One region of the Pseudoalteromonas sp. BZK2 genome, then DNA from elsewhere that is predicted to be linked to it. Evidence: predicted binding sites of a transcription regulator. Region 1 holds the regulator's gene; each other region holds the start of a gene.
The links. The regulator LexA, encoded in region 1, represses DNA repair genes until DNA is damaged. The targets are predictions, from matches to a motif close to TACTGTATNNNNATACAGTA.
Positions count from the first base shown of each region.

Region 1 (4,912 bases):
AGGCCAACAAAGTGCATAGGGAAGAACAACACGTTGACACTGATTAGCGATAACCAAAAATGCCATTTCGCCAGCGTTTCGTTGTACATGTTGCCAGTCCATTTCGGTAACCAGTAGTAGGCCCCCGCCATAATTGAGAACACAGCTCCTGTCACAAGCACATAATGGAAATGAGCCACCACAAAATAGGTATCGTGATACTGAAAATCTGCCGGTGTAATCGCAAGCATCAAGCCAGAGAAACCACCTAAGGTGAATAACACAATAAAGGCGATGGCAAACATCATCGGAATTTCGAAGCTAATTGAACCGCGCCACATGGTGGCTACCCAGTTAAACACTTTAACGCCCGTTGGTACCGAAATGAGCATGGTGGCGTACATGAAAAACAACTCGCCTGCTACAGGCATCCCTGTGGTAAACATATGATGTGCCCAAACGATAAAACTTAGCAGCGCAATCGATGAAGTTGCATACACCATAGACGCATAGCCAAATAGCTTTTTGCGCGAGAAGGTAGGTACGATAGTCGATATAATGCCAAAGGCTGGTAAAATCATGATGTACACTTCAGGGTGACCGAAGAACCAGAAAATGTGCTGGAACATCACAGGGTCGCCCCCTCCGGCTGCATCAAAAAAGCTGGTTGCAAAGTATTTATCGGTCAACACCATAGTGACCGCCCCTGCTAGAACAGGCATAACAGCAATTAACAAAAATGCAGTGATTAACCATGTCCAAACAAATAGCGGTAGCTTCATCCACGTCATACCTGGTGCTCTTAAGTTGACGATGGTCACGATAACGTTAATCGCCCCCATAATTGAGCTGATACCCATGATATGTACGGCAAACACAAAAAGTGCAGTGTTATCGTTGCTGTAAGTTGTTGATAGTGGTGCGTAGAAAGTCCAACCAAACGCAGGACCACCACCAGGCATGAGTAACGAAGCCAACAGGATTAAAAATGCGAACGGCAATATCCAAAAGCTCCAGTTATTCATACGTGGTAAGGCCATATCTGGTGCGCCTATCATCATAGGTACCATCCAGTTTGCAAGCCCAGTGAACGCGGGCATAACGGCACCAAACACCATGATCAAGCCATGTACGGTAGTCATTTGATTAAAAAAGTGCGGATCGACTAACTGTAATCCAGGCTGAAACAGTTCAGCGCGGATCACCATTGCCATTGCTCCGCCAATTAAAAACATGGTGAGTGAAAAAATCAGGTATAAACTCCCGATGTCTTTATGATTGGTGGTGTAAAGCCAACGCTTAAAACCTTTAGCTGGGTGATGATGGTCGTGATGCGCATGCCCTGTTGCTTGCTCGTTAATAACATTACTCATTAGTTCGCCTCCGCTGCTGCATCAATCGCGGCTTGAATTTGACTCGGTTGGATAACATCGCCGGTATCATTACCCCACGCGTTTCGCTTATAAGTAATAACCGCAGCAAGTTGCTTAATTGAAAGCTGTTTATCAAACGCTTGCATTGCTGTACCAGGCTTACCGTATAACACAATGTCTATGTGATCTTTTACATCACCTAATACAATCGGGCTGCCTTTAAGTGCTGGAAATACGCCAGGTAGGCCCATACCGGTAGGTTGGTGACATGCAGCACAGCTTGCCATATACACTTGCTCACCTAAGACCATAAGCTCTTCTTTCGGTAATGTTTGATCAAGCAAAGCAGCATCTGCTGCGGCCGCATTGGCTTTTTCTTGCTTGGCATCTGCAAGCCAATTAGCAAATTCATCTTCAGGTAAGGCTTTCACCACAACAGGCATAAAGCCATGATCTTTACCGCATAACTCAGCACATTGACCACGGTATACTCCGGGTTCGTTAATACGTGTCCACGCTTCATTAATAAACCCAGGATTTGCATCCTTTTTAACCGCAAAATCAGGCACCCACCATGAATGAATTACATCGTCTGAGGTCATTAAAAAGCGAACTTTCTTATTGATAGGAAGTACTAGCGGTTTATCTACTTCAAGCAAATAATGCTCAGTTTTCTCTGCTTGGTTGTCTATTTGGTCTTTAGGAGTAGATAGAATCGAGTAATAAGCAATGTCTTCGCCCATGTACTCGTAATGCCACTTCCACTGTGAGCCGGTCACTTTAATGGTGATATCGGCTTTAGAGGCATCTTCCATGGCAATTAAGGTTTTTGTGGCAGGCACAGCCATGGCGATTAAGATGACAAATGGAATGGCAGTCCAAAGTATTTCAACTTTTGTACTTTCATGAAATTGGGCAGGCTTGGCCCCTTTGGATTTACGGTGGTGTATTAAAGCCCAAAACATCACCGCAAATACGATGATGCCGATTACACAGCAGATAATAAATATCGTCATGTGTAACTCATAAACATTATTACTTATATCGGTCACCCCTTTACGCATATTGTATTGGCTATTTGCCAATGCAAGCTCAGGAAGTGCAAACAATATAAGCCACAAGGCGTAACGCAGTTTACCCATGTGACGGCTCCTTTAGATGCTATTGCAAGACGCAAAGCGAAAAGGCGATACAACAAGGTGCCAATTCGTTTTTCTTATTGTTCAGAGCGACTACGTATCATTTTGACCCACTTATGATACCGACCCCATGACTAACACCTCGCACATTTTTGTGTCTTTTTATTAATTAGGTGTTAATACAGTGTATTAACCAATTAGTTAAAAAATGACCAATAAGCAAGTTTTAATGATAATAAATGTTTATTTTGGTGCAGAAATAACAACTATAATCAGCGCTTTATTTAATGTTTAGGAGTAAGAACGAAATGTAAAAAGAGAGGAAAACTGCGCTATATAAGGCTTTAAATGAAGAGTAAGGATTCACAAATCCTAATTAAGTAGTAAAATTTCAGTGGCGCACCAAATTGAGTCAATTTGATGCACCAAATTGGGAACGCTTACATCCAGTCAGCGTTACGAATAACACCTACCGCTAACCCCTCGATGTTGAACGACTCATGCTCAAGGTCAACCTCAATAGGCGAAAACTCTTCGTTCTCAGCGTGTAAAAGTACTTTGCGACCCGCTTTTTCTAGACGCTTAACTGTTACATCTTCATCGACTCGAGCTACAACTACTTGCCCGTTTTCAGCAACTTGTGTTCTGTGTACTGCAAGCAAATCGCCATCCATAATACCAATGTCTTTCATACTCATACCATTTACACGCAGTAAGAAATCGGCAGCAGGTTTAAATAATGAAGGATCAACTTGGCAGTGACTTTCAACATGCTCTTGCGCCAAAATAGGTTCACCAGCTGCAACACGGCCAATTAAAGGTAAGCCTAGTTGCTCTGGCTCATCTTCTTCAATTAACTGAATACCGCGACTCGCCCCAGGCTTCATTTTGATCATGCCTTTTTTTGCCAGTGCTTTTAAGTGTTCTTCAGCAGCGTTGGCACTTTTAAAACCCAATGTTTGAGCTATTTCAGCACGCGTAGGTGGCATGCCTGTATCTTTAATAAAGACTTTAATTAGTTCTAAAATTTGCGATTGGCGTTTAGTTAATGGGCGCATACAACTGGTTTTCCATACAGTACATTTAACTGTGAGTATATACAGTTATTTGAAAATCGCAAATTTAAATTAACCCCATCATATTGCTACAAAACTAACATTGAACCACACCGAAAGATGCCATAAGGTATTAGCTTTAATTAGCAGGCTAAGGAAACACAATGAGTATTTGGCACCAACCAATCACGTTAGAGCTTTGCAAAGAGCTGGAACAAGGGGTCACTGGTCAAGGCACTTTAATGAAAACTATGGGCATTGAGGTAACTGAAATTGGCGATGATTATTTAATGGCAACCATGCCTGCTATTCCTGAGCATCATAATCCTATGGGCATGGTCCATGGCGGAGCAAACGTTGTATTAGCAGAAACAGTGGCAAGCTATGCAGCCAATTTCGTGGTTGATTTCAATAAGTTTTATGCTGTTGGCCAAGAAATTAATGCCAACCACATGAAAGCGTCACGCAAAGGAACGTTAACAGCAACTGCGAGACCGCTGCATTTAGGTAAGCGAACTTCTGTTTGGGATATTAAAATTACCAATGCCGCAGGAGAGCTTTGCTGCGTATCAAGAATGACCGCAGCTGTTGTAGAGCGATAAATTCTGGCTATTTTTCGACAGGATAAATAGTAATTTCAATCCCTGCGCCAATTGCAGAGATACGTAATAAGGTATCGGCATGCAGGGGTTGGTTAAAGCATTTAGGCGAATTACCTGATTCAAAGCCTATATCAAATGTACGCTTTGAGCACGATAACCACTGTTTTAATGCATTGCGCGAGCAAGACTCAATAAGCTCGCAAAGCTGGTTAATGGCTTTATCTGGAGAGCTGATATCTGCGGTTGCTTCAATACGTGCTAGTTGGCGGTATTCATCTTGGTCATAATGTAAAACCATGGCATTTTTCTTCAAATCAGCAACAAGCGCACTAATATCGTGCTTTGATTCAAGCTCCAGATCTACATTTAAAAATTGAATTTCCGACATACTCTCGTTTTTACCCTCTATTTATATCGACTGAAACTTTAACTCAGTTTTGTATATATACCAAATCTAGAATACAGTTAATGCGACATTATGCCGCATTGGCAATCTAGCTAAACAACCTAAAATAGCGCCCACATAACAATAATAACGGGGTAATAATGAATAAACGTCTGTTTAAGTATGCTCGTAAAGGGCATAAATGGCTTGGCTACTTACTTGCTTTGCAGATCTTTTTTTGGCTTTTAGGTGGGCTTGTGATGAGCTCATTACCACTTGAAAAAGTACATGGTAAGCATCTGGCTAATCGCAGTTTAAGTAGCCCATTTTTATTGTCGGACTACCCTGCTTCAATTGATAAAATCACAGCGCAATTTGA
Region 1 is NZ_JACSOG010000012.1:54,947-59,858, reverse strand. It holds gene ctaD (cytochrome c oxidase subunit I) at 1-1,352, opposite strand, end outside; gene coxB (cytochrome c oxidase subunit II) at 1,352-2,494, opposite strand; gene lexA (transcriptional repressor LexA) at 2,932-3,549, opposite strand; gene BIZ38_RS09090 (PaaI family thioesterase) at 3,711-4,148, shown strand; gene BIZ38_RS09085 (hypothetical protein) at 4,156-4,536, opposite strand; gene BIZ38_RS09080 (hypothetical protein) at 4,695-4,912, shown strand, end outside.

Region 2 (4,912 bases), on a different contig from region 1:
CAATAATGTCTTTAAATTAAATAACTTGCGAGTCATTATTCGGATTAAAAGCCAACATTAAACAACTTTTGGAGGCTAATTTGGAAACAGGAATGATAATTTCGTTAGCATTGTACTTCATCGTCATGTTGGGGATTGGGCTATATGCTTATAAGCAATCTACCGACGATGTATCAGGCTATATGCTAGGTGGTCGTAATTTATCACCAAGTGTTGCTGCGCTTTCAGCTGGCGCATCTGACATGAGTGGTTGGCTGCTAATGGGCCTACCAGGTGCAATGTACTTGTTTGGTTTAAGTAAGGTTTGGATTGCCATTGGTCTAGTACTCGGTGCTTGGGCTAACTACTTCTTAGTCGCGCCTCGCTTGCGTGTTTACACAGAAAAGGCGAATGACTCAATCACCATTCCTGATTACTTCGCAAACCGCTTTGATGATAATAAGAATATTCTGCGTGTTATCTCTGCGATTGTAATCATTGTTTTCTTTACTTTATATACCTCATCAGGTGTTGTTGCAGGTGGTAAGTTGTTCGAAAACTCATTTAATATGAGCTACGAAATGGGTCTATACATCACAACAGGTGTCGTCGTGTTATATACCTTGTTTGGTGGCTTCTTAGCCGTGAGCCTGACTGACTTTGTACAAGGTTGTATCATGTTTATCTCGCTGCTGGCTGTGCCAATTGCGACGTTTACCATGCTTGATCAGCCAGTTATGGATACACTTGCCAATGCACGCTATGACTTATTATTAAGCTCACCAAAAGAATCAGAAATTCATGCACTTAATATGATGGATTGGTTTGCAGGTGGTTCGACTATAGCGATTATTTCAGCAATGGCATGGGGCCTTGGTTATTTTGGTCAGCCACATATTATTGTGCGTTTTATGTCTGTACGTTCAGTGAAAGATATGCCAACCATGCGTCGTGTGGGTATGTCGTGGATGACGCTATCAGCAATTGGTGCTGTGCTAACTGGTCTATTTGGTGCTGCTTATATGCTTGAAAACCAAATGCCTATTGATGATAAAGAAACTATTTTCTTAGTGTTGTCTGAGCTTATCTTCCATCCTTTAATTGCCGGTTTCTTATTGGCAGCAATTTTAGCGGCAATTATGAGTACTATCTCATCACAGTTGTTAGTGTGTTCAAGCTCTCTAACTGAGGATTTCTACAAAATTTACTTAAACCGTAGTGCATCTCAAAAAGAGCTGGTTTTAGTTGGTCGTATTAGTGTTATCTTAGTTGCCTTATTTGCTATTTACCTAGCTTATGACCGTAATAGCTCTATTTTAGACTTAGTAAGTAATGCATGGGCTGGTTTCGGTGCAGCATTTGGTCCACTGGTGCTACTGAGCCTTTACTGGAAACGCATGAACTTACAAGGGGCTATTAGTGGCATGGTTGTTGGTGCAGCAACAGTGCTGTTTTGGATATACGCGCCAATTACTATTGATGGCCAAGCATTAAGTGCAATCATTTATGAGATTGTCCCTGGCTTTATTTTATCAACAATAGCCATAGTTGTTGTTAGCCTTATGACGGCTGAGCCAAAAAAAGAAATTACAGATTTATTTGATGAAGTTGAATCGTCACTGTAGTTTTTGATTAAACACAAAAAAGGGCAACGGATGTTGCCCTTTTTTATGATCTAAATTTGCGTTTAGCTTGCCGCTTTTTCTTTTATATCAGCAACGTTATCGTCTGACTTTGCTTTTTTAGGTTTAGCTGGCGCGTCTTTTGCACCTTTAAGTACCGCCATAAATTGGTCTTTTTCTTTTGCCATTTCAAGCGCCAGTGACTCAATTTGTTGCTCGCTTAATGGTACATCAACTTTTTCAAGCATAAGTTCTAATGACTCAGCAATGTCGAGCATTTTGTCATACGCATCAGCTTCTTTCTTAGTAGTAAACGTCATGCGCTCGACTCCGTTTCTTTCTACAACATATTTAACAACAACAGCCATGATTTCTCCTGCATTTAAGCCTGGCATTGCAGCGTAAAATCGCTGCTAAGGTTACTGTTTTTATATACAGTAATGCTTCGAGCCTTACTTTGCAAGTAACTTGAGAAAATTTTTATTTAGTAAATTTGACAATACTTTGTGTATTAGCTTTATTTAAAATGTTACCCAAAGTTAAACACAAGCGATGGAGTGAGTGTTGGGTAATCGCTAACTATCAGTCCAAACAAGGGCGTCATGGAGGAAATTATGAAATTACTATCAAGTATTTTACTTGCCGCTACTCTTGCATTACTACCTGCTACACAGGTATCAGCCGAAACACCAACCAAAGCAACACAAGTTAAAATGCAAAAGCTCAGTATAAACAAAGCCAGCATTGAGCAGCTAACTCAATTACCGGGTATTGGTGAATCAAAAGCGAAAGCGATTGTCGAGCATCGCACCAAGCAAGGCTCGTTTAAGTCGCTAGAACAATTAAAAGAAGTAAAAGGAATTGGTGATAAGCTATTCGCTAAACTTGAGGGGAAAATTACACTATAAATAGCAGGTTATCACCTATACAGGGCGTTATTCGCCCTGTTTAAATTCATTGATAGCCTTGTCTAAATGCGCTAACGCGAACATGTTTTCGATAGGTGTTGTGATAAGAGGGTAACTTAAACCTGCTAACAGCAACCAAGGAATAAGCATCCACCCTTCAAAGTAAGCTAAACCTAAAAATAATGGCGCTAAAAAGGCAAGTTTACATACCGATAAAATGATCTTTTTGCTCGGGCTTAAATGAGCTAAAGCAAGAGCAATAATCTGTTGGCGTTGCCTTACTTTAAAGTTTTTTAAAGTAGGGATTTGGCTAGTAAAAAAATAAATCATTATAGCGACTTTTTGCTCACTAATCGGCTAACTAAAACAGCCACAAATACCACTGAAAATGCTGCAAAAATCACTTCCATCCATGCCGGCATGCTCATTGAAGCAAACTGCCAATCGATATTGCCACAATCACCAGTGGCAGCAAAGAAGCTAGGGATCCATTCATGCAAAGGCATAAAACTTGGGAAGTTAGGTTCAAATGCACAGCTAAATGCAAACGGGTCGGTATTGTTTTGCATTGCAATGTGTTCTTTAGCAAGAAAGTAACCCCAAATTGCTGAGATACCCCAAGTGGCAAATGCGACTAAGCGAACAACCATACTTTTTGGGTTAATCGCACCAATCACACCCGCTGCAAGTAAGCCTAAAACAGCGGTGCGCTGATAAATACACATGATGCATGGCTCAAGTCCCATGTTGTATTGAAAAAACAATGCTGTGACTTCAAATGCGAGTGAAATAAACGCTAGTAATAACCAAGGTGTTCTTTTAGTTGCTAATTCTGCTAACCAATTCATGAAAGATCCAATTTCAAATTGTTTTCAAGATTATGCTTAGACAGGGCTATGGGTGCAAGTATCTAAGATGAAATTATACGAAAAAGGAGTCGACAGACTCCTTTTCATTAGTCATATCTAGGCAGGCTATTACACACTAACAGCCTGCAAAGACTCACTTTGGTAACAGCCTAATACACGTGTGTACTGAGTGTGTTCTTTCAGCTCTTCAAGCGCTTGCTTAACATGTAAGTCATCAAGGTTTGCTTCGAGGTCAACATAAAACACTTCTTCCCACGGATTTCCTGGTACGGGGCGAGATTCTAGTTTTACTAGGTTAATTTGGTGATGTTTAAAAATCATTAAAGCATCAGCCAATGAACCTGCTTGTTGTTTAGTCGCCATGATTAAACTGGTTTTGGTCGGAATTTGTTTCGATACTTGTAGCGGCTTACGGGCGACAACAATAAAGCGGCTGTGGTTTTCGCTTTGGTTTGCAAGGCCTGACTTAATTACTTCTAAACCAACATTTTTGCCAGCTTGAGCTGAGCCGATAGCGGCGCTATTTGCTGTTTCAACCGCAGATTGCAATGCGTGGAAGGTTGAATCACAGGTTTCATGTTGAATGTCACCTAGGCCTTGAATGAAACGGCTACATTGAGCAAAAGGTTGTGGATGAGCAAAAATTTTATTGATATGAGATAGCTCAGTACCTGGCATTGCTAATAAACAGTGCTCAACGCTATGGGTTACTTCACCTACAATTGATACTTGTGCGTGTTGTAATAAGTCGAATACTTCATTGATACTTCCTGAGCTGGTGTTTTCAATTGGCAGTAAGCCAAAATCAGCCTGTCCACTTTCAACTTTACCAGTGATCTGTTCAAAGCTAGAGCAACCCATTTCAATCACTTTGCCAGGGCGGCGGCTAAAATATTTATGGCAGGCTAGTTGGCTATATGAGCCTTGCCCACCCAAATACGCAACACGATGGCTTTCGCTCATAGCTTCTGGGTTGAGGTTCTTTTGCAGCATGGCTTGCTGGTTTAAAACTGAGTCTTCAAGAATAGTTTGAAACACATTATTAATGTAGTAAGCGTCAAGACCTAATGACTTACCATAACTGATTAGTTTTTCCAGTAGTGCTTGTTCGCGAGCTTCATCACGAATTGGTTTGTTATTGGCTATTTTATATTCGACTACGCTGTGGCTTATACGGCGTCTTTTAGCCAGTAACACAAGTAAGTCGGAGTCGATTTCATTTATATCGTGTCGTAACGCATTTAATGTATCAATGCTCATGTTGGTTTCCTCATTCCAAAACAGTGCACAAACAAAAAAGCCTCCCAAGAGGGAGGCTTTAGCTATTCGGTGAAATTATCTCGCAAACAGTTAAGCCTCCTCTATCTAAAGAAGCTAAAAAAAGAAAAAAAAGTGCGAGAGATATTTTGTTTCATTGGACTAATGTAAAAATACTTCTATGTAAAGTCAACTGCATAAACATGCTATTTTGGACAAAGCGAAAGATTCCTCAGAAATTTCATTAATCTTCATAAAAAATTTATAAATCTAAAAA
Region 2 is NZ_JACSOG010000013.1:83,204-88,115, forward strand. It holds gene putP (sodium/proline symporter PutP) at 93-1,604, shown strand; gene BIZ38_RS09970 (YebG family protein) at 1,667-1,969, opposite strand; gene BIZ38_RS09975 (ComEA family DNA-binding protein) at 2,216-2,509, shown strand; gene BIZ38_RS09980 (DUF6170 family protein) at 2,537-2,839, opposite strand; gene dsbB (disulfide bond formation protein DsbB) at 2,839-3,357, opposite strand; gene BIZ38_RS09990 (chorismate mutase) at 3,487-4,638, opposite strand.
Region 2: BIZ38_RS09970 (YebG family protein) is a predicted target of LexA. The motif match lies at 2,022-2,041, and genes of this name have one in related genera.

Region 3 (4,912 bases), on a different contig from region 1:
TGAGCAGCAACGTGTAGCAATTGCGCGTGCATTTATTGGCACACCGAAAATCTTATTTGCCGATGAACCATCAGCAAACCTTGATAGCAAAAACGGTAAGTTAATTGAGTCTCTATTATTTGAGCTAAATAAAGAGCACGGCACGACACTTATTTTAGTAACCCATGATGAGCAGCTTGCACAAAAGTGCCAGCAAATTTTACATATTGAAGCAGGGCAGCTAGTAACTGTTAAAGAAAACGAAGGAGTGCAAGCGAATGTGGGCTAAATTAGCACTAAAACTGTTTTCACGTGAGTTTAAGCGTGGCGAATTAACAGTGATCAGTGCAGCAATAGCCTTAGCTGTTCTCACTGTTTTAACACTGTCTATGGTTACCGACCGCATTGGTCAAAGTATTGAAGAAAAAAGCAGCGCCTTTATTGCCGCTGACCGCGTTTTAGCAAGTAACCATGCTTTACCTGCTGAGTTTTTAGATAAAGCCAACCAAGAAAACTTACGCACCGCTAAAATAACTTACTTCGATACCATGTTATTTGCCGGTGACGAAATGCAACTTGGCTCGGTAAAAGCGGTATCAAACACCTATCCGTTAAAAGGCGAGTTAAAAGTAAAAACTAGCCTGACTGGTCAACCACAAGTAACTTCTGATATCCCAAGTCGTGGTGAAGTGTGGTTAAGTGAATCTGTGTTTTATGCGCTAAACATTAAAGTGGGCGATAAAGTAGAACTTGGTGCTGCTACGTTTACGGCTAGTCATGTTGTAGCCGAAGAGCCTGATGCACCCTTTAATGTGTTCTCGAGCAGCCAGCGAATCTTAATCAATGAAGCAGACATTGCTGTGACTGAGGTAATTCAGCCCGGCAGCCGAGTGTTTTACCGCCAACTTTATGCTGGCGACAAAGACAACTTAGATACCTTTTATGCGTGGTTAAAACCACAAATGAAAGAAAACCAGCGTTGGTATGGCGTTAAAGACCGCCAGTCACCTATTTCTAATAGTTTAAATCGTGCCGAAAGCTATTTATTGCTAGCTGGTTTACTTGGCATTATTTTAGCAGCTGTTGCTATTGCGGTATCGGCAAAACGTTATTGTGAGCGTCAGTACGACCCAGTTGCTATGATGAAAACGCTTGGCGGTAGCCGCGCTATGATCCGTAAAATCTATTTATTACATTTGAGCCTTGTATGTTCAATGTCGGTGATAGTCGGTTTACTGATTGGTTATGGTTTACAAGCGATTGCCACTGATTATTTAGCACAAACCATGGGTTCAGCACTGCCAAGTGCATCGGCAAAACCTTGGATCATCGCAATTAGCACGGGCGTGATTTGTGCGGTTATGTTTTCAATTAAACCGCTACTCGATTTATTTGATATTCCGCCGCTGCGTGTGCTTCGCCGTAACTTAGGCGACCGTTTATTAGTAAGTAAAGTGCACCTTACTATGTCGGCGCTTACTGTGTTTTTACTGATGTGGTTATTTAGTAACAACATCAAAATTAGTGCAATTTTGTTCCTTTCTACGGCATTTTTAATTGCGGTGTTATTTGGCTTATCAAAGGTTATTTTTGGTGGTGGCCGCAAACTTGGCTTGAGTCCGGGCAATAGTTGGTCATTGGCGATTGCGTCAATTCAAAAGCGTGCCAATGTGAATGCAGTACAATTAATTAGCTTTGCTTTGGCTATCAAGTTATTACTGTTTTTAATTGTACTTAAGAACGACATGATCTCGGATTGGCAGTCTCAGCTTCCTGAAAATGCCCCTAATTCATTTTTAGTGAACATTACTGAGCAAGAGTTAGAGCCTATAACTAGCTTCTTAGCGCAAAACGATATGCCAACGTCTGATTTCTATCCTGTTGTTCGTGGCCGTGTAAACGCCGTCAATGGTGAGTTGGTTGCCCGCGAAGTATCACAAGAAGACAACGAAAAGAAAGATGAAGAAGCCCGCTCTGGTATTGGCCGTGAGTTAAACCTAACTTGGCGTAAAGACTTGCCTAATCAAAACGAGCTTATCGACGGTGCATGGTTTAGTGAAGACTCAGTAGCTGAGGCATCGGTCGAAGAGTCGATGCTTGAGCGCCTTGATGTAAAAATAGGCGATACGCTTACTTTCTTAATTGGCGCGCAGTCGTTTGACGCAAAAATTACCAGTGTACGTAAGGTTAATTGGACCACGCTTAAACCTAACTTCTTTATTATTTTAAGCCCAGATGTGCTAGCGAGTTTCCCGGCTACATATATTTCATCAGTGAATGTAAAAGCAGAGAAAAAACGTGAGTTTAATGAGCTAATGCGTCAATACCCAACGGTTAACGTGATAGATGTTGAAAGCTTCATTAAACAAATTCGCTCAACCATAGAGCAAGTATCGTTAGCGATTGGCTTTGTACTAGCGATTGTGGTTGCCTGTGGCGCTTTAGTACTTATTTCACAAGTACAAGCAAGTTTGGGTGAGCGAATGCAAGAGATTGTTATTTTGCGAACTTTAGGTGCGAAAGGGCGCTTAATTAAAAATGCCACCTTATATGAATTTTTACTATTAGGCGTTACTGCAGGTTTAGTCGCTGCCATTGTCAGTGACATCGCTCTGTTAATAGTGCAAAAACAAATGTTCGATTTAGCAGGTAAGTTCCACCCTCATATTTGGGTTATTGGCCCAGCAGTCGGAGGCTTATTTGTGGCATGTTTAGGTTATTTGATGATAGCCCGCACAATGCGAAAAAATACCCAAGGCTTATTACGCTCGCTCGCGTAAATGTCTTAATTAAAGGTTGACTATAAAATGCTCGCAATTGCGGGCATTTTTTATGAATTGCAATTGGTTACTGGTAATTTATACAGTGCTCTGGCATTATTAACCGCAGATAATAATGATAATAGACGAGTCAGTTAGTTGGCGATTATTTTAGGGATTGATCCTGGTTCACGATTAACAGGGTACGGCGTGATTGCTCACCAAGGTGCTAAGTTCACTTATTTAGGCAGTGGCTGCATTAAATTGGCCGATCACGATTTTCCGATACGCTTAAAAATGATTTACCAAGGGATCAGTCAATTGGTAGAGCAATTCTCCCCAGACAGTTTTGCTATCGAAAAAGTGTTTATGGCACACAACCCAGACTCAGCGCTTAAGCTCGGTCAAGCACGCGGCGCTGCTATCGTTGGTGCTTCAATGGCAGAGCTGCCAGTTTATGAATATTCAGCTAGGCAAATTAAGCAGGCCGTTGTAGGCAATGGCGGAGCCGATAAGTCTCAAGTACAGCATATGGTTAAAAACATTTTAAAGCTGCCAGGTACCCCTCAAGCCGATGCCGCAGATGCTTTAGCAATTGCTATTTGTCATGCACACTCAGAACAAAATTTAATAAAACTTGCGGGCAGTGCGAGCAAAACCGTAAGAGGACGATTAAGGAAGTAATATGATTGGTCGATTAAATGGCTTACTTGTTGAAAAGCAGCCACCAGAAATTCTTATCGAAGTAAGTGGTGTAGGCTACGAAGTGCAAATGCCCATGACTTGCTTTTATGATTTACCGGCAGTGGGTGAGCAAGCGATTATTTATACCCATTTTGTGGTACGTGAAGATGCCCAGCTATTATTTGGCTTTAACAACAAAACCGAACGCGCTTTATTTAGAGAGCTTTTAAAAGCTAATGGTGTAGGGCCAAAGCTTGGTCTAGCTATTTTATCGGGTATGTCGGCGCAGCAATTTGTAAGTTGTGTTAATAATAAAGATGCGACCACACTGGTTAAACTACCGGGCGTTGGTAAAAAAACGGCTGAGCGTTTAGTGCTCGAAATGAAAGACAGGCTTAAAAATTGGGGTAATGACTTATTTACACCATTTAGCGATAATGCCGTCATTGAGCCATCAAGTGATGATACCCTAGTAGCAAATAATGCTGCTGATGATGCTGTATCAGCACTTGTGGCATTAGGCTATAAGCTACCGCAAGCACAAAAAGCGGTTAAAACAGTGAACAAACCAGATATGACGACCGAGGTTCTAATTAAAGAAGCTCTAAAATCAATGTTGTGAGTAAACCATGATTGAAGCAGATCGCTTAATAGATGCGAGTGAACAAAGTAACGAAGACAGTGTTGATCGTGCCATACGACCAAAACTGTTAACCGATTACACCGGCCAGCCGCATGTTAAGCAGCAAATGGAAATTTTTATTGAGGCTGCTCGCCATCGTGGCGAAGCGCTGGATCACTTATTAATATTTGGTCCACCGGGTCTTGGTAAAACCACACTTGCAAACATTGTTGCCAACGAGCTTAACGTTAATATTAAAACAACGTCGGGGCCAGTGCTTGAAAAAGCAGGGGATTTAGCCGCACTTTTAACGAACCTTGAAGAAGGTGACGTACTGTTTATTGACGAAATTCACCGTTTGAGCCCGCAAGTCGAAGAGATTTTGTATCCAGCAATGGAAGATTATCAGCTGGATATCATGATAGGTGAAGGCCCTGCAGCACGTTCAATCAAGCTTGATTTACCGCCATTTACTTTAATTGGCGCAACAACTCGTGCTGGCTCACTCACCTCACCACTTAGAGACCGTTTTGGCATCGTACAGCGATTAGAGTTTTATTCAGTTGAAGACCTCTCAAAAATTGTTGCCCGTTCAGCAAGCTTTTTAGACTTAACCATGTGTGATGAAGGCGCTACAGAAATCGCCAAGCGCTCACGTGGTACACCTCGCATAGCTAATCGTTTATTACGCCGCGTTCGTGATTACACCCAAGTGAAATCAGACGGTAAAGTGAATGCTACAGTTGCCGAGCAAGCCCTCGATATGATTGATGTCGATAAAAGCGGTTTTGACTACATGGATAGAAAATACTTGCTAGCTATTATCGAAAAATTTATGGGCGGCCCCGTTGGCCTTGATAACCTAGCG
Region 3 is NZ_JACSOG010000067.1:2,580-7,491, forward strand. It holds gene BIZ38_RS21380 (ABC transporter ATP-binding protein) at 1-268, shown strand, start outside; gene BIZ38_RS21385 (ABC transporter permease) at 258-2,759, shown strand; gene ruvC (crossover junction endodeoxyribonuclease RuvC) at 2,898-3,422, shown strand; gene ruvA (Holliday junction branch migration protein RuvA) at 3,424-4,044, shown strand; gene ruvB (Holliday junction branch migration DNA helicase RuvB) at 4,052-4,912, shown strand, end outside.
Region 3: ruvC (crossover junction endodeoxyribonuclease RuvC) is a predicted target of LexA. The motif match lies at 2,828-2,847, and genes of this name have one in related genera.

Region 4 (4,912 bases), on a different contig from region 1:
GGAAGTTCGTATTGACCACAAGCACTAATAAGCTCTTCTAAGTTTTCTACGCGGGCACGGCCTTTTTCACCTTTTTCAGCTTGATACATTGCCATTAACCCCGAGCTTTGAATGGTGTATTTCGCTTGCTCTTCTAGGGTGAGATCGCTGATTTTATCTTCGATATGCTCAACAAGTTCTAAGAATTTTGTCACGGCACTTGCTGCACGGCCAGATAAGTGCTGCTGCTCGATAATAGCTTTAGCGGCATACCAAAGTGGCAATGACTCATTGCGCGCGCAATCACGAATGTGGCTTAGTGTTTTATCACCAATGCCGCGAGCAGGGGTGTTAATAACGCGCTCGAAAGCCGCATCATCTTGACGGTTACCAACTAAACGTAAATACGAAAGTGCATCTTTGATCTCTTGGCGCTCGAAGAAGCGCATACCGCCGTAAATACGGTATTTTAAACCTTCTTGTAGCATTGCTTCTTCGAGTACACGAGATTGCGCATTGTTACGGTATAAAATCGCGGCGTCTTGTAATGCATTACCTGCATTTAGCCAGCTACGTAGTTTGCTGCTAACAAAGCGCGCTTCGTCTAATTCATTAAACGCAGCGTAAACTGAAATCGGCTCACCATCATTGCCGTCTGTCCACAGGCTTTTGCCCATGCGTTCAGCATTGTTTTTGATCAGCGCGTTTGATGCTTTCAAAATTGTTGCCGTTGAACGGTAATTTTGTTCAAGGCGAATGGTTTCGGCTTCGAAGTCAGTTAAAAAGCGTTTGATATTCTCAATTTTTGCGCCACGCCAGCCATAGATACTTTGGTCATCATCACCTACGATCATAATACTGTTGGTGTTACCTGCGAGTAATTTTAACCAAGCGTACTGAATCGTATTGGTATCCTGGAACTCGTCTACCAGCATATGGGCAAAACGCTGTTGATAGTGACGTAAAAGTGTTGGGTGGTTCTTAAGTACTTCGTAGCAGCGCAGCAGTATTTCTGCAAAGTCGACTAAACCTGCGCGGTCACAAGCCTCTTGATATGCAGCATAGACTTTCAGCATCATTTGCTCATTAATATCGTAGGCTTGAATGTCTTTAGGGCGCAGACCTTCATCTTTTTTCGCGCTGATATACCAACCAAATTGTTTTGCAGGCCACTTTTTATCATCGATGTTCATCGCTTTAAGTAAGCGTTTGATCATACGTTGTTGATCGTCAGAATCTAAAATTTGAAAGCTTTCAGGCAAGTTCGCTTCACGGTGATGGGCGCGCAGAATACGATGAGATAAGCCGTGGAAAGTACCAATCCACATACCACCAACCGGTGCTTTTAAGGTTTCTTCTACACGAGTGCGCATTTCTTTCGCGGCTTTATTTGTGAAGGTTACCGCAAAGATACTGTATGCAGAAGCTTGCTCAACTTGCATGAGCCACGCGATGCGATGAACAAGTACTCGAGTTTTACCAGAACCTGCACCTGCAAGCACTAGCATATTTTGCAATGGGGCTGCGACTGCATCCCGTTGTTTATCATTTAAGCCATCGAGTAATTCAGAAACGTCCATCGTTACGCCTTTTCAATCTATAATGGGTGGAGTATAACAGGTGTTTATGCAAGGCTAAATAAAATACTGTTTTTATAAACAGCTATTTTGGCAAGTCATTAAAATTGAAGTATTAAAATTGTGAATTTGACCGATTTTTAGCAAAAAAAACTAAAATCAAAATAACGCTACTTTTTAACACTTTGATTTGTAAGCCATAATAAGTTGGCATAAAGTGTGTTTACTAAAAGTATAATCATTAAAAACTACAGAGGTTAGTATGGCAGAGCAAGGTTCTGGCGGTAATGTAATCGCAGCAATATGTAATATCTTTTTTCCTGGTTTAGGGCAATTGGTACAAGGCCGTTTAATGGCGGCTATTGCATTCTTTTTAGCATGGGTTATTAGTGGGGCACTAATTTACGTTGCAGTTGGCTTTATTTTACTGCCAATCGTATACCTATGGGCGATTATTGATGCTGCGCGCTTCAAATCGCGACTCTAGCTATTTTAATAGCATAAACACGAGCGCCATGTTGGCGCTCGTGCTGATTTAAGACTACAAAACTCGCCACGTTTAGCTGCAAACGGTATCATTAGCAGATAACGTATTAAGAGTACCCTCCATGGAATATCAATTTATCCGCGATCCTATTAGCGGTTTACGCATTAAAATCTCCTCTGAGCATGCAGTTATTGGCCGTTGGCTAAACGAAGAAATCGGTAAAGAAAAAATCGCGATGGTACTAGCATTGATCTCCGCGGTTAAGAGCAGTCATGAGCCTTTAACCTTACAAGGTCAAGAAATTAATTTGATCTTAAGTAAAGACGAAGCGCTGTTCGAAGCACATGCGTTACATCAAGACAACGAAGACTTAGTTGCCTACCAAGATGATGATTTAATGCTTGAAGAAGAAGGCCTGTGCAGTGGCTGTGGTTTTGAAGACTTTGTTGATTTAATTGAATCGTGGCAAGAATTTACACAAGGCCGATAAGCAGAAGCATATTCTGCTTATCGGTTGCTAATTTATTGCTCGTTCACTGATTTTACAGCTGCAAGTAATAAATCTTCTGTTAAGCGTACTTTGTAATTTGGGTTGGCGTATTGAAAATTAACTAACCCATTAGTGTCTATCACAAACACTGCAGGTACGGGTAACGCTACTTTCACTTCGCCCTCTAACGAGACAAAGTTAACCCCAAGTTTGTTGCGGTAAATCTTTGCTGTTTTGTCATCTAAGTAAAACGCTAAACCTAACTTTTGTGCCAACAAAAGGCTGTCGTCAGACAATAATTGATAGTTTGGTGAAGTAATTTTTGATTCAGCGAGCTTTTCAGGACTATCTGGCGAAACGGCAATTATCTGTGCTCCTAAATCCGCTAGCTCTTTCTCAATTTTTTGGACATTGGCCAATTGCTTTGAACAATATGGGCACCAGCCACCACGATAAACAATGAGCACAGTCGTTTTTTCTTTAAAACGCTCAGCGAGTGAGACAGTTTTACCGTATTGATCTTTTAACTCAATATTTGGCACTGCTAAGCCGGGTAATAATGGGCTAACTTGCTCTGCTGATTCGGCAATATTGGTTGCAGTCGCAGCAATAACTTGGCTTGATAGTACAAATAGTGCACTAATGAGTAGAGATTTAAACATAGGCTTCCTCGGTTATTTTTATCAACTGCAAAGCAGACCTGATCATATGTGTTTTTATTTCATCAATGACAAAATTATCTGTAGTATATACATAATTGAAAATGCAAGTTGGGATAAAGAATGTCTGCTAATTTACAAAAACTCGTTGTTATGCTCGAGATGCAAAATGCGATGAATACTAAAGTTCATGAGCAATGGTTTAGCCAAGGTTTTGAATGGTATCGTGCAATTTGGGTTGAGTGTGCTGAAATGCTGGATCACTACGGTTGGAAGTGGTGGAAAAAACAAACCCCAGATACAGAACAAGTTATTTTAGAGTTAGTTGATATTTTCCATTTTGGTTTATCTTTACGTATTGATGGTGAAACCAGCTATGAGCAGTTAGCTGCACAACTTGAAGCTGAGTTAAATGCACCAGTTCAAGCCGATGATTTTAAACAAACACTCGAAGTGTTAGCTGGGTCAGCAGTCGCTGAAAAGAGTTTTAATGCAGCCGCATTTGCAGGTTGTATGGCGCAAATTGGTATGGATATCGATGACTTATACCGTGGCTATGTTGGTAAAAATACCTTGAACTTCTTCCGCCAAGATCATGGCTACAAAGATGGTAGTTATATCAAAGTGTGGAATGGCCAAGAAGATAACGAGCACTTAGTTGAAGTGGTAAAAAGCCTAGATACAGAGCATGCAGATTTTGCAAAACTTGTATACCAAGGCTTAGAGCAGCGTTACCCGAAGTAATTATTTAACGGGTATAAACTCGCGAAAATCGATGGTCGATAAAAAGCCATCGAACTGTTTATGCGGTTGCTGACTATCAGGGTTGGCAACCGCAAGTATATGACCAATACCAAACTCTTTTGCCGCATCTAGCACGGCGGGGCTGTCATCCACAAATAAAGTCCGTTCCTTATCAAACTGCCATTCTTGATGTACTTGTTGCCATAATGGTTGATGCTCTTTACTCACGCCATATTGGTGAGTTGAGATCACCCCATCTAAGTAATTATCGATAGCAGTGTGTTCAAACTTTAACATGGCACAATCTGGGTGCGCGTTAGTAAGCATGATCAATTGCTTGCCTGCTTTTCTAAGCTCAGTTAAGAACGGCGGAACATCTTCACGAATTCTGATTAAATGTTGAATGTCACGTTTCAGTGCCATAATTGGTAAATCAAGTTGCTGCTGCCAATAATCTAAACAGTACCAATTAATTTGTCCGTGAACTTGTTGATAACGATGTAAAATGTCAGCTTTTGCTGCGTCTAAACTGATTTTATGTTTACGCGCATATTGCTCGGGAATAACGGTTAGCCAAAAGTAATTATCAAAATGCAAATCGAGTAGGGTGCCATCCATATCTAACAACACAGTATCGATTTTTGACCAATTTAACATAGGCAATTCACTTTAAAAGATTTATGATGAGCATAACTGCCATGATAGCAAATTAATGCCAATGACACAGAAAAAGCATCCTACACCACCGCAAATTTTGTCTAATGAAGTTGTCGCTAAAAGTCGACTATTTACTGTTGAGTCTCTCGAATTGAAGTTTTCAAATGATGAACAAAGGCAATACGAAAGAATTCGTGGCGGTGGCAGAGGTGCAGTGATGATAGTGCCAGTAACGGCCGATAACGAACTGTTATTAGTGCGAGAGTATTGTGCAGGCACCAATGATTATCAGTTGGGTTTTCCAAAGGGCTTAATTGAC
Region 4 is NZ_JACSOG010000054.1:12,087-16,998, reverse strand. It holds gene uvrD (DNA helicase II) at 1-1,559, opposite strand, end outside; gene BIZ38_RS20520 (hypothetical protein) at 1,819-2,043, shown strand; gene BIZ38_RS20515 (YacL family protein) at 2,165-2,533, shown strand; gene BIZ38_RS20510 (peroxiredoxin-like family protein) at 2,566-3,195, opposite strand; gene BIZ38_RS20505 (dUTP diphosphatase) at 3,316-3,936, shown strand; gene yrfG (GMP/IMP nucleotidase) at 3,937-4,593, opposite strand; gene nudE (ADP compounds hydrolase NudE) at 4,655-4,912, shown strand, end outside.
Region 4: uvrD (DNA helicase II) is a predicted target of LexA. The motif match lies at 1,624-1,643, and genes of this name have one in related genera.